4 regions of the Noviherbaspirillum sp. L7-7A genome follow, and region 1 is predicted to be linked to each of the others. Evidence: predicted binding sites of a transcription regulator. Region 1 holds the regulator's gene; each other region holds the start of a gene.
The links. The regulator FNR, encoded in region 1, switches genes on or off when oxygen is low (the NO sensors DNR and NnrR bind a similar motif). The targets are predictions, from matches to a motif close to TTGATNNNNATCAA.
Positions count from the first base shown of each region.

Region 2: the regulator FNR is predicted to act here: its motif matches at 3,475-3,488, upstream of KTQ42_RS00590 (hemerythrin domain-containing protein).
Region 3: the regulator FNR is predicted to act here: its motif matches at 4,316-4,329, upstream of clpB (ATP-dependent chaperone ClpB).
Region 4: the regulator FNR is predicted to act here: its motif matches at 3,922-3,935, upstream of KTQ42_RS14995 (PAS domain-containing methyl-accepting chemotaxis protein).

Region 1 is NZ_JAHQRJ010000001.1:2,706,680-2,713,822, reverse strand. Features, by position in the region: gene ccoN (cytochrome-c oxidase, cbb3-type subunit I) at 1-985, shown strand, start outside; gene ccoO (cytochrome-c oxidase, cbb3-type subunit II) at 1,007-1,621, shown strand; gene KTQ42_RS12370 (cbb3-type cytochrome c oxidase subunit 3) at 1,650-1,838, shown strand; gene ccoP (cytochrome-c oxidase, cbb3-type subunit III) at 1,831-2,766, shown strand; gene ccoG (cytochrome c oxidase accessory protein CcoG) at 2,824-4,239, shown strand; gene KTQ42_RS12355 (FixH family protein) at 4,261-4,773, shown strand; gene KTQ42_RS12350 (hypothetical protein) at 4,785-5,024, shown strand; gene fnr (fumarate/nitrate reduction transcriptional regulator Fnr) at 5,047-5,808, opposite strand; gene KTQ42_RS12340 (hypothetical protein) at 6,093-6,680, shown strand; gene KTQ42_RS12335 (LLM class flavin-dependent oxidoreductase) at 6,794-7,143, shown strand, end outside.
Region 2 is NZ_JAHQRJ010000001.1:115,475-122,617, forward strand. Features, by position in the region: RNA gene rnpB (RNase P RNA component class A) at 141-485, shown strand; gene KTQ42_RS00580 (hypothetical protein) at 627-1,127, shown strand; gene KTQ42_RS00585 (GAF domain-containing protein) at 1,124-2,464, shown strand; gene KTQ42_RS00590 (hemerythrin domain-containing protein) at 2,472-3,188, opposite strand; gene mraZ (division/cell wall cluster transcriptional repressor MraZ) at 3,812-4,240, shown strand; gene rsmH (16S rRNA (cytosine(1402)-N(4))-methyltransferase RsmH) at 4,247-5,224, shown strand; gene ftsL (cell division protein FtsL) at 5,221-5,493, shown strand; gene KTQ42_RS00610 (penicillin-binding protein 2) at 5,490-7,143, shown strand, end outside.
Region 3 is NZ_JAHQRJ010000001.1:731,687-738,829, reverse strand. Features, by position in the region: gene KTQ42_RS03345 (ScpA family protein) at 1-104, shown strand, start outside; gene panC (pantoate--beta-alanine ligase) at 150-989, shown strand; gene clpB (ATP-dependent chaperone ClpB) at 1,612-4,197, opposite strand; gene crcB (fluoride efflux transporter CrcB) at 4,427-4,801, opposite strand; gene moaE (molybdopterin synthase catalytic subunit MoaE) at 4,798-5,259, opposite strand; gene moaD (molybdopterin converting factor subunit 1) at 5,277-5,534, opposite strand; gene glp (gephyrin-like molybdotransferase Glp) at 5,531-6,766, opposite strand; gene thrC (threonine synthase) at 6,776-7,143, opposite strand, start outside.
Region 4 is NZ_JAHQRJ010000001.1:3,297,617-3,304,759, reverse strand. Features, by position in the region: gene KTQ42_RS15005 (AbrB family transcriptional regulator) at 1-950, opposite strand, end outside; gene KTQ42_RS15000 (CAP domain-containing protein) at 1,268-2,272, shown strand; gene KTQ42_RS14995 (PAS domain-containing methyl-accepting chemotaxis protein) at 2,294-3,862, opposite strand; gene KTQ42_RS14990 (DNA-3-methyladenine glycosylase) at 4,006-4,593, opposite strand; gene KTQ42_RS14985 (TonB-dependent receptor) at 4,808-6,874, shown strand; gene KTQ42_RS14980 (sulfite exporter TauE/SafE family protein) at 6,874-7,143, shown strand, end outside.

The sequences.
Region 1 (7,143 bases):
CAAGCGCAAGGTGGCGCATATCTATGTGGCCAACTGGTTCTTCGGCGCCTTCATCCTGGCCGTGACCCTGCTGCATGTGGTCAACGGCATGAGCATGCCGGCCTCTCTGACCAAGTCGTATTCGGCCTATTCGGGCGTGCAGGATGCAATGATCCAGTGGTGGTACGGCCATAACGCGGTGGGCTTCATCCTGACCGCCGGCTACCTGGGCATGGTCTATTACTTCATTCCCAAGCAGGCCGAGCGCCCTGTGTATTCCTACCGCCTCTCCATCGTCCACTTCTGGGCGCTGATCTTCACCTACATGTGGGCCGGCCCGCATCACCTGCACTACACGGCATTGCCCGACTGGACCCAGTCGATCGGCATGGTGTTCTCGCTGATCCTGCTGGCGCCTTCGTGGGGCGGCATGATCAACGGCGTGATGACCCTGTCGGGCGCCTGGCACAAGCTGCGCTCCGACCCGATCTTGAAGTTCCTGATCGTGTCGCTGTCGTTCTACGGCATGGCCACCTTCGAAGGCCCGATGATGTCGATCAAGACCGTGAACTCGCTGTCGCACTACACCGACTGGGGCATCGCCCACGTCCATGCCGGCGCGCTGGGCTGGGTCGGCTTCATCACCATGGGTTCGCTGTACTACCTGCTGCCGCGCCTGTCGGGCAAGCAGGCCATGTGGAGCACCCGCCTGATCGACCTGCACTTCTGGGTCGCCACCATCGGCATCGTGCTCTACATCGCATCGATGTGGATCGCCGGCGTGATGCAGGGCCTGATGTGGCGCGCGGTCAATGCCGACGGCACCCTGACCTACAGCTTCGTGGAAGGCGTCAAGGCAACCTACCCGTACTACGTGATCCGCTTCACCGGCGGCACGCTCTACCTGACCGGCATGCTGCTGATGGCCTACAACACCTATATGACGGTGCGTGACGCCAAGCCGGTTGCCGCGCGTATCCCGGCACTTAATGCCGCGCACGCTTGATTAAGAAAGACGGAGCAAGACATGAAGTTTTCGCATGAGTCGATAGAAAAGAATCCCTGGCTGCTGATCGTGCTGGTGGTTCTGGTGATCAGCATTGGCGGCGCAGTGGAGATCATTCCGCTGTTCTTCCAGAAGTCCACCACCGAGCCGGTTGCCGGGCTGAAGCCGTACTCGCCGCTGCGCCTGGTGGGACGCGATATCTATGTGCGTGAAGGCTGCTATGGCTGCCATTCGCAGATGATCCGCCCGTTCCGCGCCGAGACCGAGCGCTATGGCCACTATTCCGTGGCCGGTGAATTCGTGTACGACCGGCCCTTCCAGTGGGGTTCCAAGCGCACCGGTCCGGACCTGGCACGCGTTGGCGGCCGCTACAGCGACGAATGGCACCGCGCCCACCTGGACAACCCGCGCGACCTGGTGCCCGAGTCCAACATGCCCGGCTATCCGTGGCTGGCCAAGACCAGGCTGGACCCGCAGGAAGTGCAGCCCAAGATGCGCGCGCTGCGCCGCCTGTCGGTGCCTTACAGCGACGAGGAAATCGCCGCCGCGCCTGCCGAGCTGGCCGGCAAGACCGAGCAGGACGCGCTGGTCGCTTACCTGCAGGGCCTGGGCACGCAGATCAAGGCCCGCAACTAGGCCCGCTTAATCAATCGACACTGTCATCATGAATATCCAAACATTATTCGACCAGGCCAGCAGCGCCATGACCGTGGTGAGTTTCCTCACCTTCCTCGGCATCCTGTGGTGGACCTTCATTCGTCACAAGGACCAGGATTTCCACGCCGCGGCGCAGCTGCCCTTCGCTGACGAAGGCGTATCCGACCAAGCACAGCAGGAGCAGGGCCATGTCTGACTTCACCAGCGGTTTCTGGAACATCTATATCGTGGTGCTGACACTGATCGGCATCCTCGGCTGCGGCCTGCTGCTGTGGTCGCAGTCCAAGCACAAGATCACGCTGCCGCCCGGCTCCAGGGTGCAGACCCAGACCACCGGCCACATGTGGGATGAGGACCTGACCGAGCTGAATACGCCGATGCCGCGCTGGTGGATGTGGCTGTTCTATATCACCATCGTGTTCAGCCTGGCCTACCTGGTGCTGTATCCGGGCCTGGGCGAGTATGCGGGCAAGCTGGGCTGGAAGTCGGCTGGCGCCTACCAGCAGGAACTCAAGCAGGCCGAGGCCGACTATGGCCCGCTGTTTGCGAAGTACCAGCAGCAGGACCTGAAGGCGGTGGCCGCCGACCCGCAGGCCCGCGCCATCGGCGAGCGGCTGTTCCTGACCTATTGCGCGCAGTGCCATGGATCCGATGCCCGCGGCAGCAAGGGCTTTCCCAACCTGGCTGACAATGATTGGCTGCATGGCGGCGAGCCCGACGTGGTCAAGACCACCATCATGAACGGCCGCAACGGCATGATGCCGCCCATGGCAGCCGCGGTCGGCTCGGAAAAGGATGTGGAGAATGTCGCGCACTATGTGCTGAGCCTGTCGGGTTCGACCTCCGACCCGATCAAGTCGGTGCTGGGCAAGCCCAAGTTCTCCGCTGCCTGCGCCGCCTGCCATGGCGCCGATGGCCATGGCAACCAGATGCTGGGCGCGCCCAACCTGTCGGACAAGACCTGGCTGTATGGCGGTAGCGCCGACACCATCATGGAAACCATCCGCAAGGGCCGCACCAACACCATGCCCGCGTTTAAGGATTTCCTCGGCGAGGCGAAGGTGCATGTGCTGGCCGCTTATGTCTGGGGCCTGTCCAATGTCAAGGGAGCGGCTCCGCAGTAAAGGCCGCACTGAGCCGCGCTGGCCGGAAACGGCCAGCCAAAGTTAAAGAGCATTGAAATGAGCAGCAATACCACGCCCGAAGTGGCGGTTGTGAAGATGTATGCGGCGCGCGAGGAAATCTATGCGCGCGAGGTGCAGGGGCGCTACGCCAGCCTGCGCTGGATCTGTGTGTGGCTGACGCAGATCCTGTTCTACGGCCTGCCGTGGATCAACTGGAACGGCCGCCAGGCAGTGCTGTTCGACCTGCTGGCGCGCAAGTTCTACATCTTCGGCATCGTGCTGTGGCCGCAGGACTTCATCTACCTGGCCGCGCTGCTCATCATCTCGGCCTATCTGCTGTTCCTGGCCACGGCCATTGCCGGCCGGGTCTGGTGCGGCTTCGCCTGTCCGCAAACGGTCTATACCGAAATCTTCATGTGGATAGAGCGCAAGATCGAAGGCAGCCGCAGCGCCCGCATGCGCCTGGACCGCCAGCCGGCCTCGCTGGAAAAGTTTGCCCGCAAGTTCGGCAAGCATGCCGCCTGGGGCGCGGTGGCGCTGTGGACCGGCTTCACCTTCGTCGGCTATTTCACGCCCATCCATACGCTGGCGCGCGAGGTCGTCACCCTCGGGCTGGGCCCGTGGGAGTGGTTCTGGGTGCTGTTCTACTCCTTTGCCACCTACGGCAATGCCGGCTGGATGCGCGAGCAGGTCTGCAAGTACATGTGCCCGTATGCACGCTTCCAGAGCTCGATGTTCGACAAGGACACGCTGATCATCACCTACGATGAAAAGCGTGGCGAGCCGCGCGGCGCGCGGGCCAAGAGCGCCAGGGCGGATGGCGGTGCGCTGAAGGCGAAGCTGGGCGACTGCATCGACTGCAGCATGTGCGTGCAGGTATGCCCGACCGGCATCGACATCCGTCAGGGCCTGCAATATGAATGCATAGGCTGCGCCGCCTGCGTCGATGCCTGCAACGGCGTGATGGACAAGGTCGGCTCGCCGCGCGGCCTGATCCGCTACAGCACCGACCATGCAATGAAGCAGGGCCTGTCCGGCGCCGACATCCGGCGCCGGGCGCTGCGGCCCAGGGTGCTGATCTATCTGGCCATCCTGCTGGCCATCGTCGTTGCTTTCGGCCTGTCGCTGGCAATGCGCACGCCGCTGAAGATGGACGTGCTGCGCGACCGCGGCGCGATGGGGCGCGAGATCGAGGACGGCATGATAGAGAATGTCTACCGCCTGCAGATCATGAACACGTCCGAGAGCCCGCATCGCTACCGGATCGTGGTGGACGGCCTGCCATCGCTGCGGCTTGCCGGCGCCGATGAGGTAACCCTCAATGGCACCGAGACCCGTTCCGTGCCGGTGCGGCTGCGCATCGATGGCGGGCAGGCCGGCAAGGGATCCAACAAGATACATATCGGCCTGCAGGCGCTGGATGAATCCGGCCTGCAGGTCAGGGAAGAAGCGGTCTTTTATGTGCCGCGCTGAAGGAGAATGCAAATGCCATCCATGAATACCCTCGAACGTCCCGCCACACCGTGGTACAAGCACCGCTGGCCCTGGCTGATCATGCTGGGTCCGTTCCTGGTGGTGCTGGCGGGCAGTTACACGATCTGGCTTTCCTACTCGCAGCAGGATGCGCTGGTGGTGGGCGACTATTACCGGCAGGGCAAGGCCATCAACCAGGACCTGCGGCGCGACCAGGCTGCCAGCCGGCTGGGGCTGTCGCTGGCACTGCGCTACGATGCCGCCGCTGGCCGGCTGACAGGCACGATGCGCGGCGCGCAGGGCATTCCGCGGGGCGCGATGACGCTGCGCCTGGTCCATTCGACCCGTCCGGAAAAGGACATCGTGCTGCCGGTGGTGGCGGATGCAGAAGGCAATTTCGGCGTGAGCCTGCCGATGCTGGAAATGGCGCGCTGGCAGGTGATGCTGGAAGACCAGGGCCGCAGCTGGCGCATCAACGGCGTGTGGCCCTGGCCGCAGCAGGCCTCCGTGGCGCTGTCGGCCGACCAACCCTGAAGGAGGCACAGATGCGGCGTCTGGCAATGGTGATCCTGTGGCCGTCCTTCCTGGTGGCGGCGATGGCGGAAGGCTTTTTCTTTTCCCTGCTCGATCCGCAGGACCTGCACCTGGGCGGCGTGGAGTTCACGCTGTCGCCGCTGGCAGCCTACACGGTGGGATTTTTCCTGTTCTGGCTGTTCTGCTCGCTGGCTGCAATGCTCAGCTATTACCTGGCCAATGTGCCGGCCGACCGCCAGCCGCCGCTATGACAGCGACATTGGCGGCATCACGCTAGTCGCATTTCTCGGTGCCGGCTGCCATCGCCTTCAGGCGGGCCGGATCGAGGACCACGATCTCGCGGTTGCTTACCTGCAGCACGCCCAGCTTCTTGAAGCGCGACAGCAGGCGGCTGATGCTCTCGATGGTCAGGCCGAGATAATTGCCGATTTCCTCGCGCGACATGCGCAGCTGGAAGGCGGTGGAGGAATAGCCGCGGGCGGCATAGCGCGACGTCAGATTGACCAGGAAGGCGGCAAAGCGCTGGCCGGCGCGCATATTGCCCAGCAGGAGCATGACGCTCTGCTCGCGCGTGATTTCCTGGCTCATCATCCGGTGGAAATGGTGCAGCAGCGTGGGAATGTGGCTAAACAGTTCTTCCAGGCGGGCGAACGGAATGTCGCAGACTTCGCTGTCTTCCAGCGCCACCGCCGAGCAGTGATGGCGCTCGGTGCCAATGGCGTCCATGCCGAGAAGCTCGCCCGCCATCTGGAAGCCGGTGATCTGCTGCTCGCCGCTGACGTTGATCTGGAAGGTCTTGAAATGCCCGAGCCGGATCGCGTACAGGTTGGTGAACGGGTCGCCCATGCGGTAGAGATGGGTGTCGCGCGGCACCTTGCGCCGGCGTCCGATGATGGCGTCGAGGCGCGACATGTCGGCATCGTCAAGCCCCATAGGCAGGCAAAGCTGGTGCATGCTGCAGGCCGCGCAGCTTGCCTTCAGGGCATTGACGTTGATGGGTGCTGGCTGGCTGCTGACTGGAATGGACTGGATCATGGTCGCCAATGATATATCTCAAGCCGTTGGAAACACGAAACGCTACGGTATGAAACGTGTCGCAGTACTGATCTGCGGATTAGAACGGTTGGTACGGCGAAGTGTAGCAAACACATCGTAACGCGGATACAACAGATATTAGCTGTTTATCAAATAGTTAAGTGGAATGACGCTTGTGTTCGCCAGCGCACAGTCGGTCTGCGGAAAAATCGGTATCTTTTTTGCACGATGTGGCTGTGCTGGTGCTACTCCCTTTCTTCACTCTCAACGACTGGATGCGCAAAATGAAAAAAATGTTCACGCTGTTGGCACTTCCCCTGGCTCAGGCCGCGATGGTTTCGGCTTTCGCGCAAGCGCCTGCCGCCACTTCCACCGACCCATCGGCCAGCCAATCCCGCGCCGAAGTCAAGTCAGGCGCCAGCGCGGCGAATACGAACCGGGTCAATGAATTCAGTGACCGTCCGGGCGCTGCGGTGAAGGGCAGCGGCACCAGCCGCGCCGAGGTCAAGTCCGGCGCCAGCGCCGCCGATATCGACAAGGTCAACCAGTTCGAGGACAAGCCTGCTCGTAACTCCGGAGCAAGCCGCAGCCGCGCGGAAGTCAAGGCCGAGCGCAACGCCGGCGCCGGCCAGCTGCGCGCCAATACCGAAGTGCCAACGCCCGGCACTTCGTCGCAGCCGAATCTGCGCAATCCGAAGGCGCTGACGCCGGAAGAGCGCGCCGCCCGCCGCGAGGCACGCAAGCAGCGCACCGCCGAACGGCGCGCCAAGCGTAGCGCTGACGCCACCGCAAGGCCGGCTGGCAGCGAAGGCACCCGTATCATGCCGGCCGATGGCGGCGCTGGCGGCGGCAACCCGGCTCCAGGCAAGTAATTCAGGTCGTTGCCGGGACTTTCCCGGCACGGTTTGCAGAAATGGCACGGCGCGCATGACGCGCCGTGTTGCATTACAGTATCGGTTTTTCACTGGCAGCTTGCGGCCACACCATGAAGCTTTCCGTTCTTGACCAATCCACCGCTGTCAGCGGCCGGCCCCAGACCGATGCCATCGCCGAGTCGCTGGCGCTGGCCCGGCATTGCGACGGGCTCGGCTACCATCGCTACTGGGTATCCGAGCACCATCACAGCGGCAGCATCGTCGGCAGTGCGCCGGAGGTGCTGATGGCGGCCATCGCTGCCACCACCTCACGCATCCGGGTCGGCAGCGCCGGCGTGATGCTGCCGCATTACTCGGCCCTGAAAGTGGCGGAACAGTTCCGGGTGCTGGAAGGCATTGCGCCCGGCCGCATCGACCTCGGCATCGGCCGGGCGCCCGGTTCGGACCGTCTCACCGCCTA
Region 2 (7,143 bases), 2.6 Mb from region 1:
TTGGCGTCGGGCGGGCAATGAATTTCTGGCCGTCAATTTTCCCTCAAAACCGCCTGTTTGCGGAACCTCCATGCCGTCCATCGTCACCTCAGGTGCCGAACGGCGCCTGGCCTGTGGCGTATTCGGCTACAATGGCGCCCGAAGCAGGCCAGACAGCCGCTGGTTCGCACGGCACTCGTTGCCGGACGGACGGGAGGAAGGTCCGGACTCCATAGAGCAGGGTGACGGTTAACGGCCGTCCGCTGAAAGTCGCAAGACATAAGGCGAGGAATAGGGCCACAGAGACGAGCGTATTTAGTTACGGTGAAACGCGGTAACCTCCACCTGGAGCAATTCCAAATAGGCACGCGTTGATGTTGCTCGCGGAGCGTGCGGGTAGGAAGCTTGAGCCGTGGAGTAATTCACGGCCTAGAGGAATGGCTGTCATAGCGAACGGTTCGCGCCGTTCGCCGTAACAGAATCCGGCCTATCGGCCTGCTTCAACTGTGAATTCTTGCCTGGCGTCCGTGCTGGACTTCAGGCGCCGCCCAGGATCCCTGTCAATCTCGGGAGGCTGTTTTTGTGCGATCCAGGCTCCATGCCTGATGTTACAATTCCGGCAATCTTAAGTACGGGTTGTGCACGCCATGGCTCTCGCTCCCCTGATCGATGACACCCAGGCCGCGTTCCTGCAAGGCGGCGTTTCCATCAGCGCCGCATCGAGCGGCGCCCGACCCGCTCCAATCTTTCCCAGCCTGTGCCGCGTGCTTGCCTGCGAGGTCGCGCCCGACCGCCGTCGGCTGACCTTGCTCGTATCGAGCGCGCAGGCGGCCCAATTGCTGCAGGATGTCGGCGAGAGCGGCCGCCTGGCGGTGGTGTTCAGCCAGCCGTCCACTCACCGCACCTTGCAGATCAAGGGTGAAAATGCGCAGGTCGCGCCGGCCAGCGCAAGCCAGCTCGACGCCGTGCGACGGCATCGCGACGCCTTCGTCAGCGAAGTGGTGCCGCTCGGTTTTCCCGATTCCCTGGTGCGCCTGCTGCTGACCTGCGACGATGACGACATTCTGGCCATCAGCATTAGCCCGGTTGCGGTATTTGACCAGTCCCCCGGACCGCGCGCCGGCAGCATGTTGCAGGCGGCATCATGATGCTGCCGCTGGAAGGCATACGCGACTGCTTTGAAGGCGTGATCCCGGCCACGATGGCAACCACCGGCGCCGACGGCGCGCCCAACATTGCCTATCTGTCCCAGGTGCATTATGTGGACGGCAATCACATTGCCTTGTCCTATCAGTTCTTCAACAAGACCCGGCAGAATATTCTGGCGCGTCCCCAGGCCCGGCTTCAGGTCACCAGTCCCGTCACCGCGGCGCAATACCAGCTCTCCCTGACCTTCCTGCGTACCGAAACATCGGGGCCGCTGTTTGAAAACATGAAGGCCAGACTGGCGGGCATTGCTTCCCATACCGGCATGAGCAATGTATTCCGGCTGCTGGGCGCCGATGTCTACCGGGTGCATGACGTTGTGCAGGTGCCCAGCCCCGTGCTGCCCGCTCCAGCGCGCCGCAACCTGCTGCCCGGGCTGCGCGCCGCGCTCGACCTGCTGGCCTGCTGCACCGATCTCGAGACATTGCTGGCCGCGACCCTGGACTGCCTGCGCAGCCATTTTCATATCGACCATGCGATGGTGCTGATGGCCGACAGTGCCCGCGAACGCCTGTATACGGTGGCGAGCTGTGGCTATGCGCAATCCGGGGTCGGATCGGAAATCCCCTTCGGGCATGGCGTGATCGGCGTGGCCGCGCGCGAGCACACGCCTATCCGCATCGGCCATATGACATCGGAATACGGCTATAGCCGCGCAATCCGCGAAAACCTGCGGGAAAGCAGCAGCTGTGCGGCAATCGAGCATGAAATTCCGCTTCCCGGCCTCACCGATCCGCACAGCCAGATAGCCGTGCCGGTGGTTGCCTGCCAGCGCCTGCTGGGCGTGCTCTATATGGAGAGCGGCCAGGACCTGCGCTTCGGCTACGACGAGGAAGACGCGCTGGCCTCTCTGGCCAGCCACCTGGGCGCGATGATCTGCCTGCTGCAGGGCGCTGCCGACGATGCGGCGGACACGCCGGCGCCCGCGCCGCCCGGTGAAGCGCCGCGACACGGCGCGCCACTGGTGGTGCGGCACTTCGCCAGCAACGACAGCATCTTCCTTGACGAGGATTACCTGATCAAGGGCGTTGCCGGCGCCATCTTCTGGACCCTGTTGCGGGACTACTCGGCAAGCCGACGGGTCGCCTTCACCAACCGCGAATTGCGGCTGGACAACCGGATTCGCCTGCCGGACCTGGCCGACAATCTGGAGGCACGGCTGCTGCTGCTGTCGCGCCGCCTGCTGGAACGCCAGGCCGCCGTCCAGTTGCAGAAGACCGGCCGCGGCAAGTTCCAGTTATGCGTGTCGCGGCCGGTTCAATTGCTGGAGCAGGCCTGAACGGCGCTCAGGCGGCAATCGCCACGGGCGCCAGCGCTGCCGCCAGCTTGTTCCAGTCGCCTGGCGACAGGCTGTCGCGGGCTATACCCAGCATCGCTTCAAACGCGGGGGGCGGCGCATCGGCGCGCATGCCCGCCATCACCTGGGCACGCTCGGCCGGACTGGAACCGATCATCATCCAGCGGGTCGCCACCACCATTTCCTGTGGCGTCAGGGCGCCCAGGATTTCCTGGTGCAGGGCCACCAGTTCGCCATCGCTGTAGCAACCCTGAAGCACCTGGTTGTTGGCGCTTTCCTCCAGGTCCATGTGCAGCAGGCTCTCCCCGACAAAGACCGCCAGTTCCCGGTGCAGCCTGCTCCAGGCAGCCGGCTTCTCGTCCGGCGCACCATGTTCCAGCACATCGGCGGCTGCCCGCAGCGATGCCAGCGTCTGGGCGTGGTGCAGATGGTCGCCTGCGGTATCGCCGGAGGAGCCTGGCTGGCGTCGCTCCATGGCCGGATGCACGAAGCGATCTTCGTGCGCAATATGGTCGCTGCAGAATGCGAGCAGTTCACGTAACTGCCTGATTGTATGAAACATCGCCTGCCGGTCCTCGATGTCCAGCGTGGCGACGCGGACCAGCGTGTCGCAGAGGAAGGCGCGCACGGCCTTGTGGATGCCCGCATAGATGTTGAACCGTTGCGCGGCTTCGCTTGTTTCTTTTTCGAAATATTGAGTAGGCATGTCAGTCTCCATTCATTTAAATGCTTATAAACCGTGTCAGGCACGGATGAAGCGTATGGTAGACATGCGATGGACTGTCCTTTGCTAAAACTTCCTTCAGCAGATCTTAAAAAAATCCTAAGACAAATTCCGCCGGCGGAACGATATGAAATTCACATGACTAATGGTTAAAAAGGCATGTTTCAGAAAAATTTCTTGCATCAACATTACGTTGACTAATAGCAACAATTCTCTTCAAAAACCTTGGTCAAATGCACATATTTGGTGCTAAAAAACGGCATTTCCGTTGAATTTCGTCAATATACTTATGGAAACTATTTCGCTTTGAAAACAGTTAAACACATGTGTATACATAAGAAGCTTCTTTGATTAAATGAGCTAAGCTATTGATTCGACTATTATTTTGATTTTGAGCAGTTCTCGAGCGAAATCCGCTAAGTCCTTGACTTAATTGGAGAAAATGCGCTGCCATCGGCGGATATTCCTTGACCGCAAATAGAGCATCCTCTAAAGTGGGCGGCAGTGTGAAAAAGTGTATTTTTGTGGGTGATTTTTGATGTGCAGGGCCCGGGCAAAAAAGCATTGCGGCGCAAGCCGAAAACGAAAAAACAAAGGAATCCAGGGTGTTTCAAGGCGCGTCTGCACTAACTCTCGATGCGAAGGGCAGGATGACCATTCCTTCCAAGCATCGTGACGCGCTTGCAGTGCAATGCGAAGGACGGGTCACGCTGACCAAGCATCCGCACGGCTGCCTGCTGTTCTTTCCGCGTCCGGTGTGGGAAATCCACCGTGAGCAGATTGCAGCATGGCCAATGTCCGCACGAGCCTGGCAACGTATTTTTTTGGGCAACGCGTCGGATGTCGAAATGGATACCGCCGGCCGCATCTTGATTGCGCCGGAACTGCGCAGCGCGGTGGGGCTGTCGCGGGAGGTGATGATGCTCGGCATGGGCAGTCATTTCGAGATCTGGGATGCGGCCAAGCTCGCCGAAAGCGAGGCGCAGGCGGTGGCGAACGGCATGCCTGATGTGTTGAACGATTTTTCCTTCTAGCCCGTGATGACAGAGAACACGGTGCCAGAGTTGCAGCACCGTACGGTGCTGCTGGAAGAGGCGGTCGATGCACTGGCGATCGAAGGCGCGCGCGCGGATGGCATCTTTGTGGACGGCACATTTGGCCGTGGCGGGCATAGCCGCCGGATACTTGAACGACTGGGCGCCAAGGGCCGCCTGATTGCATTCGACAAGGATCCGCAGGCGATTGCCGTGGCCCACGCGCTGATGCGGTCCGACAGCCGATTTGAAGTAGTGCATGACAGCTTTGCCACGATCAGCGAGGCGCTGCAGGAACGCGGCATCGAGCAGGTCGACGGCATCTTGCTGGACTTGGGAATTTCTTCGCCGCAGGTCGACGATGCGGCGCGGGGATTCAGTTTTCGGATGGATGGTCCGCTTGACATGCGCATGGACACGACCCGCGGCATCTCGGCGGCGCAGTGGCTGGCAACGGCGGAACAGCAATTGATTGAAAAGGTGATACGGGATTATGGGGAAGAACGGTTTGCTTTTCAGATTGCAAAGGCGATTGTTGCTGGCCGGTCAGTCGCGCCAATTTCAAGCACACGACAGCTTGCCGAGATCGTGGCACGCGCCGTCAAGACCCGCGAGAAAGGCAAGGACCCGGCAACACGCACCTTTCAGGCTATCCGGATTTTCATCAATCGGGAGCTTGAAGAGCTGGAAATAGGCTTGCGCGGCGCATTTGACCGACTGGCTCCGAACGGGAGAATGGCTGTGATCAGCTTTCATTCGCTGGAAGACCGCATGGTCAAGCAATTCCTTGCCGCCCGTGCCAATGCGCCGCAACCCGACCGTCGCCTGCCTATCCGCGCCGTGGACCTGCCGCAGCCGGAAATGAAGCTGCTTGCCAAGATGAAGCCGTCCACCACCGAAATCGCCGACAATCCGCGCTCCCGCTCCGCCGTGATGCGCGTGGCCCTGCGTCTTGCGCAGCAATCCGCCGGGAGCCGCCAGTGAGCGCCCGGCTGTGCATCGTGCTGACCGCGCTGCTTGCCGGGAGTGCCTTGTCGCTGGTCAACGCGCAATACCAGGCGCGCCGCCTCTTTATTGAAATCGAGCGGGCGCAGACCGTCGCCCGCCAGCTGGAAGTGGAATGGTCCCAGCTGCAGCTCGACCAGTCCACGCTGGGCAAGCATGCCCGCATTGAAGCCAATGCACGGCGCGACCTCAACATGGTGCCGCTGACGCCGGCGCGCACGCAATACATTACCGGAGAGGCCAGATGATGCGCGCCGCTTCCCGCCCCAATTCGCGCCGCGCCACTGCACGCGGCGTTCCCTTTTCTGCCAGTCCGCTGCTGGCCGTAAAGCTGCCGCCATGGCGCTCGCGCCTTGTGCTGTTCATGATGTTCGCGGCATTCCTGGCGCTGGCCGGCCGCGCGCTGTGGCTGCAGGGGCTGTCCACCGATTTCCTGCAGAAGCAGGGCGAGGCGCGCTACGCCCGCACGCTGGAGTTGCCGGCCACGCGCGGCCGGATCACCGACCGCAATGGCGAAGTGCTCGCGTCCTCGGTGCCGGTCAAGGCGGTATGGGCCATACCCGATGACGTGCTGGAAGCGCCGCCGGAGAAGCTGCGCGCCTTGGCCGGCCTGCTGGAAATGCCGGAAGCCGAGCTGCGCAAGAAGCTCGACTCGGACCGCAACTTCGTCTACCTGAAGCGCCAGGTCGAGCAGGAAACCGTGGACAAGGTGCTGAAGCTGAGCATCGCCGGCATCGAGACCCGCAAGGAATACAAGCGTTTTTATCCGCAGGGCGAGGTCATGGCTCACGTGGTCGGCTTCACCAATGTGGAAGACGCCGGCCAGGACGGCATGGAACTGGGCATGCAGAAAACCCTGGCCGGCGTCACCGGCAGCCGCCGCGTGATCAAGGACCGGCTGGGTCGCATCGTCGAGGACATCGCCGCCGTGCGCGAGCCGCATGACGGCCGCGACCTGGTGCTGTCGCTCGACAGCAAGCTGCAATACATTGCCTTCACGCATCTGAAGGAAGCGGTCGAGAAGTTCAAGGCCAAGGCAGGCGGCGTGGTGGTGGTGGATGTGAAGACCGGCGAGGTGCTGGCCTTGGCCAACCTGCCGACCTACAACCCCAACAACCGCTCGATCCTGACCGGCGCGATGCTGCGCAACCGGGTCATCACCGACACCTATGAGCCGGGCTCGACCCTGAAGCCATTCACCATCGCGCTGGCGCTCGACACCAAGCGGGTCACGCCGAACACCACGGTGCAGACCGCGCCCGGCAAGCTGACCATCGGTACGGCCACCATCGGCGACGCCCATGCGCATGGCCTGCTGACGGTGTCCCAGGTCATCCAGAAGTCGTCCAACGTCGGCACCGCGAAGATCGCATTGCAGATGCAGCCACAGGAAATGTGGGAAATGTTCACCACGGTGGGCTTCGGCCAGCAGCCCAAGCTGGGCTTTCCGGGCGCGGTGGCAGGGCGGGTGCGTCCCTACAAGGCCTGGCGGCCGATCGAGCAGGCCACCATGAGCTATGGCCACGGCATTTCGGTCTCGCTGCTGCAGATCGCCCATGCCTATACCATCTTTGCCCGCGACGGCGACCTGATTCCGCTGTCGTTCCAGAAGCTGGGCGCGCCGCCGGTGGGCCAGCGCGTGATCACGGAAAAAACGGCGCGCGACATGCGCGCGATGCTGGAAATGGCAGCCGGCCCGGAAGGCACCGCGCCCAAGGCGCAGGTTCCTGGATACCGCGTGGCCGGCAAGACCGGCACCGCGCACAAGCTGGTCGGCGGCCGCTATGCCAACAAGTATGTATCGTCCTTCGTCGGCTTCGCGCCCGCGTCCGATCCGCGCGTGATCATCGCGGTGATGATCGACGAGCCGACCGGCTCTCACTATGGCGGCGAAGTCG
Region 3 (7,143 bases), 2.0 Mb from region 1:
ATTTCATTGCGCTCCTGGAGCTGGCCAAGGAAACCCTGATCGAAATTACCCAGGCCGAGGCGTTCGCGCCGATCTACGTGCGGCTATCCTATACACCAAGCTGAAATCTTTCCGGCCGCGGATCGCGGCGCATTCAAGAAGGCTGATTCATGAAAATCATTTCCTCCATCGACGAGTTGCGCGACCAGATGCGCGGCCAGCTGCGCACCGTGTTCGTGCCAACCATGGGCAACCTGCATGAAGGACATCTGTCGCTGATGCGGCTGGCGCGCAAGCATGGCGACCCCATCGTCGCCTCCATCTTCGTCAACCGGCTGCAGTTCGGGCCGAACGAGGACTTCGACAAATATCCGCGCACCTTCCATGCCGATGTCGAGAAGCTGGAAAAGGAAGGCGTCTATGTGCTGTTCGCGCCGACCGAGAAGGATCTCTATCCGGAACCACAGCAATTCCGCGTCAGCCCGCCGAATGACCTTGGCGATATCCTCGAAGGCGAATTCCGGCCAGGCTTTTTCGGCGGCGTCACCACGGTAGTGCTGAAGCTGTTTTCCTGCGTGCAGCCCAGGGTGGCCGTGTTCGGCAAGAAGGATTACCAGCAGCTGATGATCGTGCGGAACATGTGCCGCCAGTTCGCGCTGCCAACCGAGATCATCGCCGCCGAAACCTATCGGGCCGAGGATGGCCTGGCGCTGTCGTCGCGCAACGTCTATCTGTCGGAACCCGAGCGAACAGAAGCGCCGGCGCTGTACCGCACGCTGAATGAAGTGGCGGCGGAAGTGCGCAAGGGACAGCCCGATATCTTCACGCTGGAACGCGACGCGATGGCCCGCCTGACAGCCCGTGGCTGGAAGCCTGACTACATCTCGATCCGCAAGCGCATCGACCTGCAGCCGCCTTCGGCCGGCGACATCGCGCAGGGAGAGCCGCTGGTGGTGCTGGCCGCTGCCAAGCTCGGTGCGACCCGCCTGATCGACAACCTCGAAATCTGAGCCTTCTGGCAGCGTCGGACGTTATCGCAAGGCTTTTCCGGGCCGTGGTGATGTCTGACGGTTTGCTTGCCTGAACTAACTTCTCCCGCCGCTCCACCGTTTCCGTTTATCCTCCCGCTGCCTTTTTTCGTCAGGCGTGAAATTTTCCCTGAGTATCAACGACTTGCCCTTTTCACAGCCTGCTTATCAACAGGGTAGCCCACACAATCTGTGGAAAACTCGGCTGGTTTCGGAATACTGGGCATGGCGTCGGCCACCACCCCCGTTTGCGGCGCTGTCCCTCAGCACTTGATGGTTGTTGCCCGCCACTGCCCATTTTCTCTGCTTTGCGAATTAGTCATTATGTTTCAAAGACTTGCATTTTTTGCATCCGGCTTATCCACAAACTAGCCCACATCTTTTGTGGAAAAAATTTTCCGAAATCGGAACAAAGTTATGCACCGCTCAATAAATATTCCTGCCGATAGCAAAAAAATATTTCCCATACGAATCAGTGACTTGCCGACTAACCCACAGACTTACTCACAGAGTTAATCACATAAATTGTGGATAAGTGTCTCCCACGAAAAAAACCCGCCTCCGGAAAGGCGGGTCTGCCGGGTAGGCCAGCTAGCGAGCCAGTTCAGGCAGCGGCTTTCCCGAAACTCAGTTCGCCGTTGCTGACATTGACGTCGATGACGTCCTTCGGACCGAACTTGCCCTGCAAAATGGCTTTGGACAGCGGGTTCTCGATTTCCTGCTGTATTGCCCGCTTCAACGGCCGGGCGCCATACACCGGATCGAACCCGGCCTCGGCAATCTTCTGCAGTGCCGCGTCGCTCATCTGCAGCGCCATGTCCATCTTCGCCAGGCGCTGTTCCAGCACCGCCAGCTGGATCTTGGCGATCGCGCCGATATTCTTCTCGTCCAGCGCATGGAACACCACGATCTCGTCGATCCGGTTGATGAACTCCGGCCGGAAATGGCTGCGCACTTCGGCCATCACCGCCAGCTTCACCAGCGCCGGGTCGCTGTCTTCCATCGACTGGATCTTGTGCGAACCCAGGTTGGAGGTCATCACCACCACGGTGTTCTTGAAGTCCACCGTGCGGCCCTGGCCGTCGGTCATGCGGCCGTCGTCCAGCACCTGCAGCAGCACATTGAACACGTCCGGATGCGCCTTCTCGATCTCGTCGAGCAGGATCACGCTGTAGGGCTTGCGCCGCACCGCCTCGGTCAGGTAGCCGCCTTCCTCGTAGCCCACATAGCCCGGCGGCGCGCCGATCAGGCGGGCCACCGAATGCTTCTCCATGAATTCGCTCATGTCGATGCGAATCAGCGCTTCCTCGGTGTCGAACAGGAAGCTGGCCAGCGCCTTGCACAGCTCGGTCTTGCCGACGCCGGTGGGCCCGAGGAACATGAAGGAACCATACGGCCGTCCGGGGTCGCCCAGGCCGGCGCGCGAGCGGCGGATCGCATCCGACACCGCAACGATGGCCTCGTGCTGGCCGATCACCCGCTTGTGCAGTTCATCTTCCATGTGCACCAGCTTGTCGCGCTCGCCTTGCATCATCTTCGACACGGGAATGCCGGTCGCGCGCGATACCACCTCGGCGATTTCCTCGGCGCCGACCTGGGTGCGCACCAGCTGCGGCCTGCCCGGCGTGACTTCGTCGGCATCGGCCTGCTTCAGCTGCGCTTCCAGTTCGGGCAGGCGGCCGTATTGCAGCTCGGAGACTTTCTGCCAGTCGCTCTTGCGCTTGGCTTCCTCCATCTGCAGCCGCACCTTTTCCAGCTCTTCCTTGATGTGCTTGCTGCCCTGCACTGCCGCCTTTTCCGACTTCCAGATTTCCTCCAGGTCGGCGTATTCCCGCTCCAGGCGGCCGATCTCTTCCTCGATCAGGCCGAAGCGGCGCTGCGATGCCTCGTCGGTTTCCTTGCGCACCGCCTCGCGCTCGATCTTCAGCTGGATCAGGCGACGGTCCAGCTTGTCCATGACTTCCGGCTTGGAATCGATCTCGATCTTGATCTTGGATGCGGCTTCGTCGATCAGGTCGATCGCCTTGTCCGGCAGGAAGCGGTCGGTGATATAGCGGTGCGACAGCTCGGCCGCGGCGACGATCGCCGGGTCGGTGATGTCCACGCCGTGATGCACCTCGTAGCGCTCCTGCAGGCCGCGCAGGATGGCGATGGTGGCTTCCACGCTGGGCTCGTCCACCATGATCTTCTGGAAGCGCCGTTCCAGCGCTGCATCCTTCTCGACGTACTTGCGGTATTCGTCCAGCGTGGTGGCGCCGACGCAGTGCAGCTCGCCGCGGGCCAGGGCGGGCTTCAACATGTTGCCGGCGTCCATCGCGCCTTCGGCCTTGCCTGCGCCCACCATCGTATGCAGCTCATCGATGAAGACGATGGTCTGGCCCTCATCCTGCGCCAGCTCCTTGAGCACCGCCTTGAGCCTTTCCTCGAATTCGCCGCGGTACTTGGCGCCGGCCAAGAGCGCTGCCATGTCCAGCGACAGCACCCGCTTGCCCTTGAGGCTGTCCGGCACCTCGCCATTGACGATGCGCTGGGCCAGGCCTTCGACGATGGCGGTCTTGCCCACGCCCGGCTCGCCGATCAGCACCGGATTGTTCTTGCTGCGCCGCTGCAGCACCTGGATGGCGCGGCGGATCTCGTCGTCGCGCCCGATCACCGGGTCGAGCTTGCCCTGGCGGGCGCGCTCGGTCAGGTCCATCGTGTATTTCTTCAGCGATTCGCGCTGCCCTTCGGCATCCTGCGAATTCACATTGCCGCCGCCGCGCACGGCCGTGATCGCGGCTTCCAGCGCATTGCGGGTCAGGCCGTTTTCGCGGGCCAGGCGGCCGGCTTCGGACTTGTCCTCGGTGAGTGCCAACAGCACCATTTCGCTGGCGATGAACTGGTCGCCATGCTTCTGCGCTTCCTTGTCGGCCAGGTTCAGCAGCGACAGCAGTTCGCGGCCGATCTGGACCTCGCCGCCGTTGCCGCTGACCTTGGGCAGGCGCTGCAGCGCGCTCTTCAGGCCGTTGGTCAGGCCGCCGATGTTGGCGCCGGCCCTTTGCAGCAGCGAACGGCTGCCGCCATCGTCCTGGTTCAACAGGGCGATCAGCAAGTGCACCGGGTCGATGTACTGGTTGTCATTGCCCACGGCCTGGCTTTGCGCGTCGGCCAGGGCTTCCTGGAGTTTGGTAGTGAGTTTGTCGAGTCGCATCGCAATGCTCCTGATAGTTTTAATCTAAGCGACAAATTGGGCTGTTGATTCGCTTTTCAAGCGTATGCCGCAAGCGCTGGCTCGCAGTCACTGTAGCGGCTGCCCGGTCCCTGCCCGGTTGATATAGGTCAAGCGCCGCCGGATGAAGCACGGACGGACAATGGTGCGAGCCGGTCTATGAAAGGGAAAACAGCAGGCCGGAAACAAGCCGTGAAGAGTGGACCAGTCGCTAGCCGGCCAATGCGCGATAGGCAGCGAAACCGGCGATGCAGCAGGCAATCGAGCCTGCCAGATGCAGCAGGATATGGCCCAGCGCCCAGCCGTACTGGCCGCGCTGGAGCAGGATCATCGATTCGGCGGAGAAAGTGGAAAAGGTGGTGAGGCCGCCGAGGAAGCCGGTGACGGCGAACAGCCGCCATTCAATTGGCAAGCCGGGGTAGCGCTCGAAAAATGCGACGGCAATGCCGATCAGGAAACCGCCGGACAGATTGGCCACCAGCGTGCCGTAAGGCAGCATCGCATTCGCGGTGTTGAGCGCGATGCCGAGCAGCCAGCGCAGCCAGGCGCCGAGCGCGGCGCCCACGCCGACCGCAAGCCAGCTCACGCGGCCGGCTCCGACCACCTGCGCAGCGCGGCTTCGTCGCTGCTGCGGGCGTCGACCCAGCGCGCGCCTTCGGGCGTCTGTTCCTTCTTCCAGAACGGCGCTTCGCTCTTCAGGTAATCCATGATGAATTCGCAGGCGGCGAATGCCTCGCCGCGATGGGCGGACAAGGTCACCACCAGCACGATCTGCTCCTGCGGCAGCAAGGGCCCGACCCGGTGGATCACCAGCGCATCGGCCAGCTTGAAACGCACCCTGGCGCGTTCGACGATGTCTTCCAGCGCCTTCTCGGTCATGCCGGGATAATGCTCCAGCTCCATCTCGGCGACGCTGGCGCCTTCATTGATGTCGCGCACGGTGCCGATGAAGGTCGCCACCGCGCCCACCTCAGGCCGCCCTGCGCGCAACTGGCGCACCTCGGTGGACAGGTCGAAATCCTCAGTCTGCACGCGTACCGGCATGATGTGCTCCGTAGAAGTCAGCCGCCGGTCACGGGCGGAAAGAAAGCCACTTCACAACCTTCCGACAGCGGCGTGGCCTCGTCCGCCATCTGCTGGTTGCAGGCCATGCGCAGCGCCCGACCCGGCGCCAGCGCCGCCGCCCAGGCCTCGCCGCGCTCGCGCAGGTGATGGCGCAAGGCGCCCACCGTGCCAACCTCCTGCGGCAGGTCCAGCGTTTCCTGCGACGTGCCAAGCGCCTCGCGGATGCTGGCAAAAAAACGCAACTGTATCTTCATGACAGGTAGAGCATCTGGTTGAACGGAAGGAAGCGCACCAGGTCGCCAGGCGCAATCGTCTGGCCGGGCGGATTGTCGATCAGGCCATCGCCCCAGACGGTGGAAGTCAGCACGCCCGAGCCCTGGTTGGGGAACAGGTCCAGGCCGCCGTTGGCGTTGACGCGCGCTCGCAGGAATTCGTTGCGGCGGTCGGCCCTGGGCCAGGCGAAGTCGGCGCGCAGCATGAAGCCGGCCGGCGCCGCGTCGGACATCCCGGCCAGGCGGCGGATGAAGGGCCGCACGAACAGCAGGAAGGTCACGAAGGAGGACACCGGATTGCCAGGCAGGCCAAGGAAGAACGCGCTGTCGCCGGCATTGCCGTTGCGGCTGACTTCGCCAAAGGCCAGCGGCTTGCCCGGCTTGACCGCGATCTGCCACATGTTGAGCCTGCCTTCGGCTTCCACCGCCGGCTTGATATGGTCTTCCTCGCCGACCGAGACGCCGCCGGAGGTGATGATCAGGTCATGCCCGGCAGCCGCTGCGCGCAGGGTGTCGCGGGTGGCCTGCAGCGTATCCGGCACGATGCCGTAGTCGGTGATGTCGCAGCCCAGGTTCTCCAGCAGGCCGCGCAGTGTGTAGCGGTTGGAGTTGTAGATCGCGCCTGGCGCCAGAGGCTCGCCCGGCATCGCCAGTTCGTCGCCGGTGAAGAACACCGCCACCCGCGGCCGGCGCAGCACCGGCAGTTCGGCCAGGCCGACCGAGGCAGCCAGGCCCATTTCCTGCGCCCGCAGCAGCGTGCCGGCCGCCAGGATCACGCCGCCGGCGCGGATGTCCTCGCCGGCGCGGCGGATCCAGGCGCCGGCCTGCGGCGCCGCATTGATCCGCACCAGATCGCCGTCGACCTCGCAGGCTTCCTGCATCACCACCGCATCGGCGCCGGCCGGGATCATCGCACCGGTGAAGATGCGCGCCGCGGTGCCGGGCTGCAACGGCTGGCCGACATGGCCGGCCGGGATGCGCTGCGATACCGGCAGCCGCGCCGCGCCGCTGGCGCAGTCGGCGGCGCGCACCGCATAGCCGTCCATCTGGGTGTTGTCGGCCGGCGGCACGTCGAGTTGCGAGCGCTGGTCGGCAGCCAGCACGCGGCCGTTGGCCTGCAATGTGGAGACGGTTTCGGTGTCGGTGAGCGGGCGCGCCGCGCCCATCAGGAAGTCGAGCGCCTCGCGCACGGTCAGCATGGGCCTGGCATTCATGGTCGCTTCCTAGAGTCCGGTATGGACCGCGATGTACTGCTTGACCTCGGCCGCGTCGGCCGGCATCACCACGAAGCGCTGCGGCAGCGACTCGATGTTCTCGAAGCCGTGCGGCCGCTCGGCATCATGGCCCAGCGCTTCCTGAATGGTCTCGTTGAACTTGGCCGGCAGCGCGGTCTCGAGCACGATCATGGGCACGCCCGGCCTGACGTATTCCCGCGCGACCTTCACGCCGTCGGCGGTGTGGGTATCGATGGTCACGCCGTAACGCGCATGCACGTCGCGTATCGTCGCCAGCCTGTCCTGGTGGATGGACTTGCCGGACACGAAACCGTACTGCGCCACCCTGGCGAATTCATCGCCGTCGCTGCCCGGGC
Region 4 (7,143 bases), 590 kb from region 1:
CCCAGTTGCAGCGTGCGCGCGGTCAGGCTCATTTCGGCGATGCCGCCCGGCGACGTGGCCAGGATGGCAGTGGCCGGGTTGATGCCGCTGGCCCAGGCCAGCAGCAGGCCGAACCCGCCCGCCACCAGGATGGCCAGCAGTGCGCACAGCGCCACGCTGGCCAGATAGCGCGGCGCGGTATGCAGGAATTCCGGCGTGAAACGGGTACCGAGCGAAATGCCGATGAACAGCTGGCCGAAATGCGTCATCCATTCCGGCAGCGCCGACAGGTTCAGGCCGAAGGCGGTCAGCAGGATGGAAACCGCGAGCGGGCCGATCACCCAGTTGTTCGGCCAGCGAAAGCGTCCCAGCAGCAGCGCGCCGCTGGCGGTCAGCACGATCAGCAGCGCCAGGCCGTCATAGCGGACTTCACGGGCGCCGGGCACAAAGGGATCGGCGCCATGCACATCGAGAAACTTGAAGGCGAACGGCACGATGGCCACCACCATCATGATGCGCAGGCTGTGGGCGGCGGCGATGCGGTCGACCGCCGCGCCATGGTGCTCGCCCTGCGCCGCCATTTCCGACGCGCCGCCGACCGCCATGGCGAAGAAGGCGGTGACCCGGTCCACGTCCGACAGCCGCGACAGCAGCCAGGCCCCGGCCAGCCCCAGCAGCATCGCAAATGCCAGGCCAACGGCAATCCAGACCGCATACGAGGCCAGCACGCCGAGCACCAGCGGCGTGAAATACAGGCCCAGCGCCGTGCCAATTGCCCACTGGCCGCCCTGCCTGACCTGTGCCGGGCAGAACAGCGCAATGCCCGCCATGCGTGCGGCGGCGCTGGCGAACAGCGGCCCTATCATCCACGGCAAAGGCGTGTGCAGCAGATTGCACAGGCCGGCCGCAGCCAGGCCCAGCAGTAAAGTCAGCAGGAATGAACGAAGATCGGACGATGAAGCAAACGGCATGGGTCGGGCTGAGGTGAGCGGGCGTGCGAAATGCGGCCAGCCGGTATTGTAGAGGGCAATAGGCTTTGCGTCCGGAGTGGCATTCCGGGCAGGTCAAGGTCTGTCGTTGCGCCTGCCTGTGGAAAGCGCAGTGCGTGATAATGTTGTGCAATAGCGTGGCAGATTGGTACTCATTCCAGATTGCCAGAAATGAGGATGCGAACCATGCACGTCGTCATGCAGTTCTTCCCTCGACGTGCAACACCACCACGCTGTCATTCACCAATCACCATCACGGCAGGCACAACGTGCTTGCCACACTTTGCGCAAGGAACGCCATGACCAGTTCACGATCATTCAACCGAAAAGCCAGCGCCTGGCTGATCTCCCTGCTGATCGCGGTCCTGGCAGCCGGTTGCGGCGGCGGAGGCGGCAGCAGTAGCGGCAGCACAGATCGCACGGGTAATCTGCAGCCGGATGGCGTCGTCAGCGACGGTGGCGTGCCAGTCAACATTCTCAATGAAGCCGGCGCGCCAAGGCAGACCGGCGATATGGCAGCCGATGGCTTCAACTGGTTCAACTTCCGGCGGCAGCAGATGGGTCTGGCGCCTGTTGCGCGCAATGCGCAGGTGGACAAGGCGGCGCTGGCGCATTCGAATTACCAGGCCATCAACGATTTCATCACGCACGACGAAGTGTCCACGCGGCGCGGCTTTACCGGCGCCAGCGTCTTCGAGCGACTGCAGTCGGCCGGCTATTCTCTTCCCGGCAGCAATTACGCCTTTGGCGAAGTCATCTCTGCTACCGGCGACAGGAGCGGCGTCAACGCTGCCGAAGAACTGATTACCGCCATCTATCACCGCTTCGTGATCATGGAGCCCAAATTCCTGGAAGCCGGTGCGGGCGTTGCCACCGGCAGCAGCGGCTACACCTATTTCACGACCAATTTCGCGACACGCACCCTGAACCAGGGCGGGCTGGGCAATGGCGGCCTGGTGACCTACCCGTTCAATGGCCAGCAAAACCTGCCCACCGTGTTCTATTCCAATCAGGAGCAGCCGGACCCGGTGCCGGCCCGCAATGAGGTCGGCTATCCGGTCAGCGTCCATGCCGATATCACCTCCAAGCTCAAGGTCATCAGCTTCAACATCAGTCCGCGCGGCCGCGCGCCTCTGTCCACGCTGCTGCTCACTTATGACAATGACAAGGAGATTGCCGAACCCTCGGTTGCGGCCATCATCCCGATCGACGTGCTGCAGCCGCAGACCGACTATGACGTGCGCTTCACCGGCACGGTCGATAATGTCGCCGTGAACCGGTCATGGTCGTTCCGCACCCGCTAGTAAAGTGCCTCCCGGCCGCCCTCACCGCGCCCGCCCGCTATCCTTGAATACCGACAGCGCTTCCGTCACCCGCCGCGCCTGATCCTGCAGGCTGGCGGCGGCAGCCGCGGCTTCCTCCACCAGCGCGGCGTTCTGCTGGGTGACCTGGTCCATGTCGTTGACCGCCTGGTTGACCTGGTCGATGCCCTGGCTCTGCTCCTTGCTGGCCACCGTGATCTCGGCCATCAGGGTGCTGACCTGGGTAATGGCGGTGGTCATTTCCTCCATGGTGCGCCTGGCCTGGGTGACCTTGCTGGTGCCGCTGTCGACCTTGTTGACCGAGTCGTCGATCAGCACCTTGATTTCCTGGGCGGCGGCGGCCGAGCGCTGTGCAAGTGCGCGCACCTCGGACGCCACGACCGCAAAGCCGCGGCCCTGCTCGCCGGCGCGGGCTGCTTCCACCGCGGCGTTGAGCGCCAGGATATTGGTCTGGAAGGCGATGCCGTCGATGACCGAAATGATGTCGACGATGCGGTGCGCCGCCTGACTGATTTCCTGCATGGTGGCGCCTGCCTCGCTGACCGCCGCGCCGCCGCGCTCGGCAATGCCGCATGCCTTGCCGGCGAGTTCGCTGGCATTGACTGCATGACCGGCATTCTGCTTCACGGTGGAAGCGAACTGTTCCATGCTGGACGCGGTTTCCTCCAGGCTGGAGGCCTGCGCCTCGGTGCGGCCGGACAGGTCCATATTGCCGGCAGCGATTTCCCGTGCGCCAAGCAGCATCGTGTCCATGCCGGCACGCACGTCACCGATGATGGAACGCAGATTCACATTCATTTGCTGCAGGCCCTGCATCAGCTGGCCCATCTCGTCTTCATTGCGGCTGCTGAAGCTGGTTGCCAGGTCGCCGCCGGCGATGGCGCGCGCTGCCTGCACCGCATCGCGCAGCGGGGCAATGACCCGGGCCTGCAGGCTAGCCCACAAGCCCAGGCAGACAGCCATGCCGGCGATTTCGGCGCCGGTGCGCCAGCCTGCATCGCCGCCCATCCATCCGGAGATGGCAAGGCTGGCCAGCAGCAGGTTGAGCGCACCCATGGTCAGGCCGATCCGGGTCGACAGGCTCAGCCTTGTCAGCGACGCAAGCCGGCCGCGCAAGCCGCTGCGGGCAATGCGGCCATTGCGCACCATGAATCCGCAGTCGGGGTTTTCGCGCAACTCGCGGTAGGCTGCCTCTGCCGCCTGCACCGCGGCGCGGTCAGGGCGTCCACGCACTGACATATAGCCTACGGTCACGCCGTTTTCGCGCACAGGCGTGACATTGGCCAGCACCCAGTAATGGTCGCCATTCTTGCGGCGGTTCTTTACCAGCCCGGTCCAGGGACGGTCGTCCTTGAGCGTTGCCCACATATCAGCAAAGGCCTCGGCCGGCATGTCCGGGTGGCGCACCAGGTTTTGCGGCGCACCCAGCAGCTCTTCCTCGGCAAAGCCGCTGACTTCGATGAAGTAGGCGTTGACATAGGTGATGTTGCCGTGGGTATCGGTCTTGGAAACGATAGCCTGGCCATCCTGCAATTCATATTCGCGCTGGGTGACCGGCAGGTTCATCCGCATGGTGCTGCTCCTTTATATTTCTGTTGAGCAATTATGGTGCATTCAAGGAACGTCAAAAATTGATTTGGATCAATATTTGTTGACCAAAGGTAATAATACGGATGGTGCTGTTGGTAAAAGGCGGTTACAGCGGAGCAGCCAGCCTATTTGCGCGAAATGTAGCTGTTGCCTTCCAGGTAGAACCGCAGCGGCCGTGCCGCCCATTCGCCGGCATAATCGACGCCGATTCTGGGCCGCTTCACCACGGCAGCCGCCTGGCCGGCCGGCCGCGGCAGCACATGCAGCGTCGGGCTGCAGAAGTCATGGCTGTTCAGGCGTCGGTCTATGCCCATGGCCTTGCACAGCAGGCCCGGCCCGCTGGTCTTGCCGTGCAGATTGCGCACCGGCTCAAGCGCCCGCAGCAGCACGGCGGTGCCCTGCCCTTCGGCCTCGGTGACGATGTTGAGGCAGTGATGCATGCCGTAAATCAGATAGACATAGGCATGGCCCGGCGGGCCGAACATGACCTGGGTGCGCGGCGTGACGCCCTTGGAGGAATGCGCAGCCAGGTCGCCCACGCCCAGGTAGGCTTCGGTTTCGACGATCTTGCCGACACGTTCGACGCCGTCGACCCGGTGCACCAGCAGGCAGCCCAGCAGTTCGCGTGCTACCAGTTCGGTGTCGCGGTCGAAGAAAGCCCGTGGCAGCCAGGGCGTTTCCGCTGGAGATGCATTGCTTGCAGATTCAGACATGCGTCGATGCTGCCATAAAACGCCGGCTGCAGATTTGCACGCACGCATCCAGTGTTGTTAGTTCATGCACCAAAAGTTTGCGTGGTCGCTCTACACAGTTAGAATGGCTGACCGAAAATCTTGCCCACCTGCCAATTTCCAGACCATGCCTACCTGCCCGCGTCCTACTCCAATTTCCCTGGCCGTCTTGTTGTCATGCGCCGCAGCGGCCAGCATGCCGGCACAGGCGCAGACAGCCACGCCGGCGCCTTCCGACCCCACGCTGGGCGAGATCGTGGTCAGCGGCAGCCGCAGCGAGCAGCGGCGCTTCGACGTGCCCGGCGCAATCGATGCAGTCGAAATCGATCCGATGCGGCTCGGTTCGCCCCTGGTCAACCTGTCCGAGCTGATGTCGGCCGTGCCGGGCACGCAGGTGCGCAACCGGGAAAACTATGCGCAGGACCTGCAGCTGTCGGTGCGCGGCTTCGGCACCCGTTCCACCTTCGGCGTGCGCGGCGTGCGCATCCTGATCGACGGCATCCCGGCCACCATGCCGGACGGCCAGGGCCAGGCCTCGTCCATCAGCCTGACATCGGCCAAGCGCATCGAACTGCTGCGCGGACCGCTGGCCCAGCTGTACGGCAATGCCGCCGGCGGCGTGCTGCAGGTGTTCACCCAGGATCCCCCGGTGTCGTCCACGCCGAAGTTCGGTGTCGCCGCCGGCATCGGCTCGGACAACCAGCGCCATCTCGACCTGTCGGTCGGCGGCGGCAGCGAGGCCCTGGGCGCGCTGCTGGACGTGTCGCGCTTCACCACCGATGGCTACCGCGACCACAGCGCCGCGGAGCGGACCCAGGTCAATGCCAAGGTGGTGGCGCGGCCGTCCTCTTCCACCAGGATTACCGGCATCTTCAACAGCTTCGACCAGCCGCTGTCGCAGGACCCGCTGGGCTTGAACCGTGCTGCTTTCAACAGCAATCCGCGCCAGGTGATTCCGGCGGCGATCCAGTTCGACACCCGCAAGACGATCGACCAGCAACAGGCCGGCATCGTGGTCGAGCACGACCTGTCTTCCAGCGACCGCTTGAATGCCCGCGTCTACGTGGGCCGGCGCGACGTGTTCCAGACCTTGTCGATGGCCGGCGACCAGACTGACCGGCGCACCGGCTTCACCACCTCGGCCGGCGGCGTGGTCGATCTCGACCGCAGCTTTGGCGGCGTCGGCCTGAACTGGGTGCACAAGACCCGCCTGAACGACATGCCGCTGCAATGGACGCTGGGCGTGGAAGCCGACCGGTTGAAGGAAACCCGCAAGGGCTTCGTCAATAACGCCGGCACGCCGGGCGCACTGCGCCGCAACGAGGACGATACCGCCCGCAACCTGGATTACTTCGGCCAGATCGAATGGGCATTCGCGCCGCAATGGCAGGCGCAGGCCGGCGTGCGGGTCAGCCAGGTGAAGTTCTCGGTCAACGACAAGTACACCGGCGACGGCCGCAATGACAGCGGCAATGTCACCTATCGCAACACCAGCCCGGTGCTGGGCCTGGTGTGGCATGCCAATGACAACCTCAACTTCTACGGCAACCTCGGCACAGGCTTCGAGACGCCGACCCTGGCGGAAAGCGCCTACCGCGCCGGCACCGCCACCGGCCCCAACTTCCAGTTGAAGCCTTCCAAGAGCAACCAGGCCGAGATCGGCATGAAGGCGCGAAGCGGCCGCCACAGCCTGGACCTGGCCCTGTTCGCCACCCGCAGCCGCGACGAAATCGTGCCCGAACTGGTTTCGGGCGGCCGCACCGTGTTCCAGAATGCCGACCGGGTCGATCGCCGCGGCATTGAGGTGGGCTGGAAGGCCGATTGGGAGCAGGTCACCACCCGCCTGGCCTATACCCTGCTCGACGCCCGCTTCTACAGCGGCTTCACCAGCACCACTGCCGCCGGTACCAGGCAAAATGTCGCTTCCGGCAACCGCCTGCCCGGCGTGCCGCGCCATGCGCTGTATGCGCAGGCCGAAACCCGCATCGCCGAAGCCACCACCCTGGCGCTGGAAATGCGTGCCGAAAGCAAGACCTGGGTCAATGACGTCAACTCGGAAGCCGCGCCCGGCTACACCGCCTTCAACCTGCGCCTGGGCAGGGAGTTCCGCACCGCCGCCGCCCGCTTCTACCTGTTCGGCCGCGTCGACAACCTGTTCGACCGCCAGTATGCCGGCTCGGTCATCGTCAATGACGGCAATGGCCGCTTCTACGAGCCCGCGCCCGGCCGCCGCCTGTTCGTCGGCGTGCGCAGCCAGTTCTGATGGCCTGGTTCGCGGTATACCTGGGCGCCGGCGCGCTGGTGGGCGTGCTGGCCGGCCTGCTGGGCATCGGCGGCGGCATGACGCTGGTGCCGGTCCTGGCTGCCATCTTCACCCTGCAGGGCTATGCGCCCGACCATATCGTGCACCTGGCGCTGGGCACGGCAATGGCGTCCATCGTCTTCACCTCCGCCTCCAGCGTGCGCGAGCACTGGCGCCTGGGCGGCATCGACACCGACATCTTCAAGCGCATGGCGCCGGGCATGGTCACC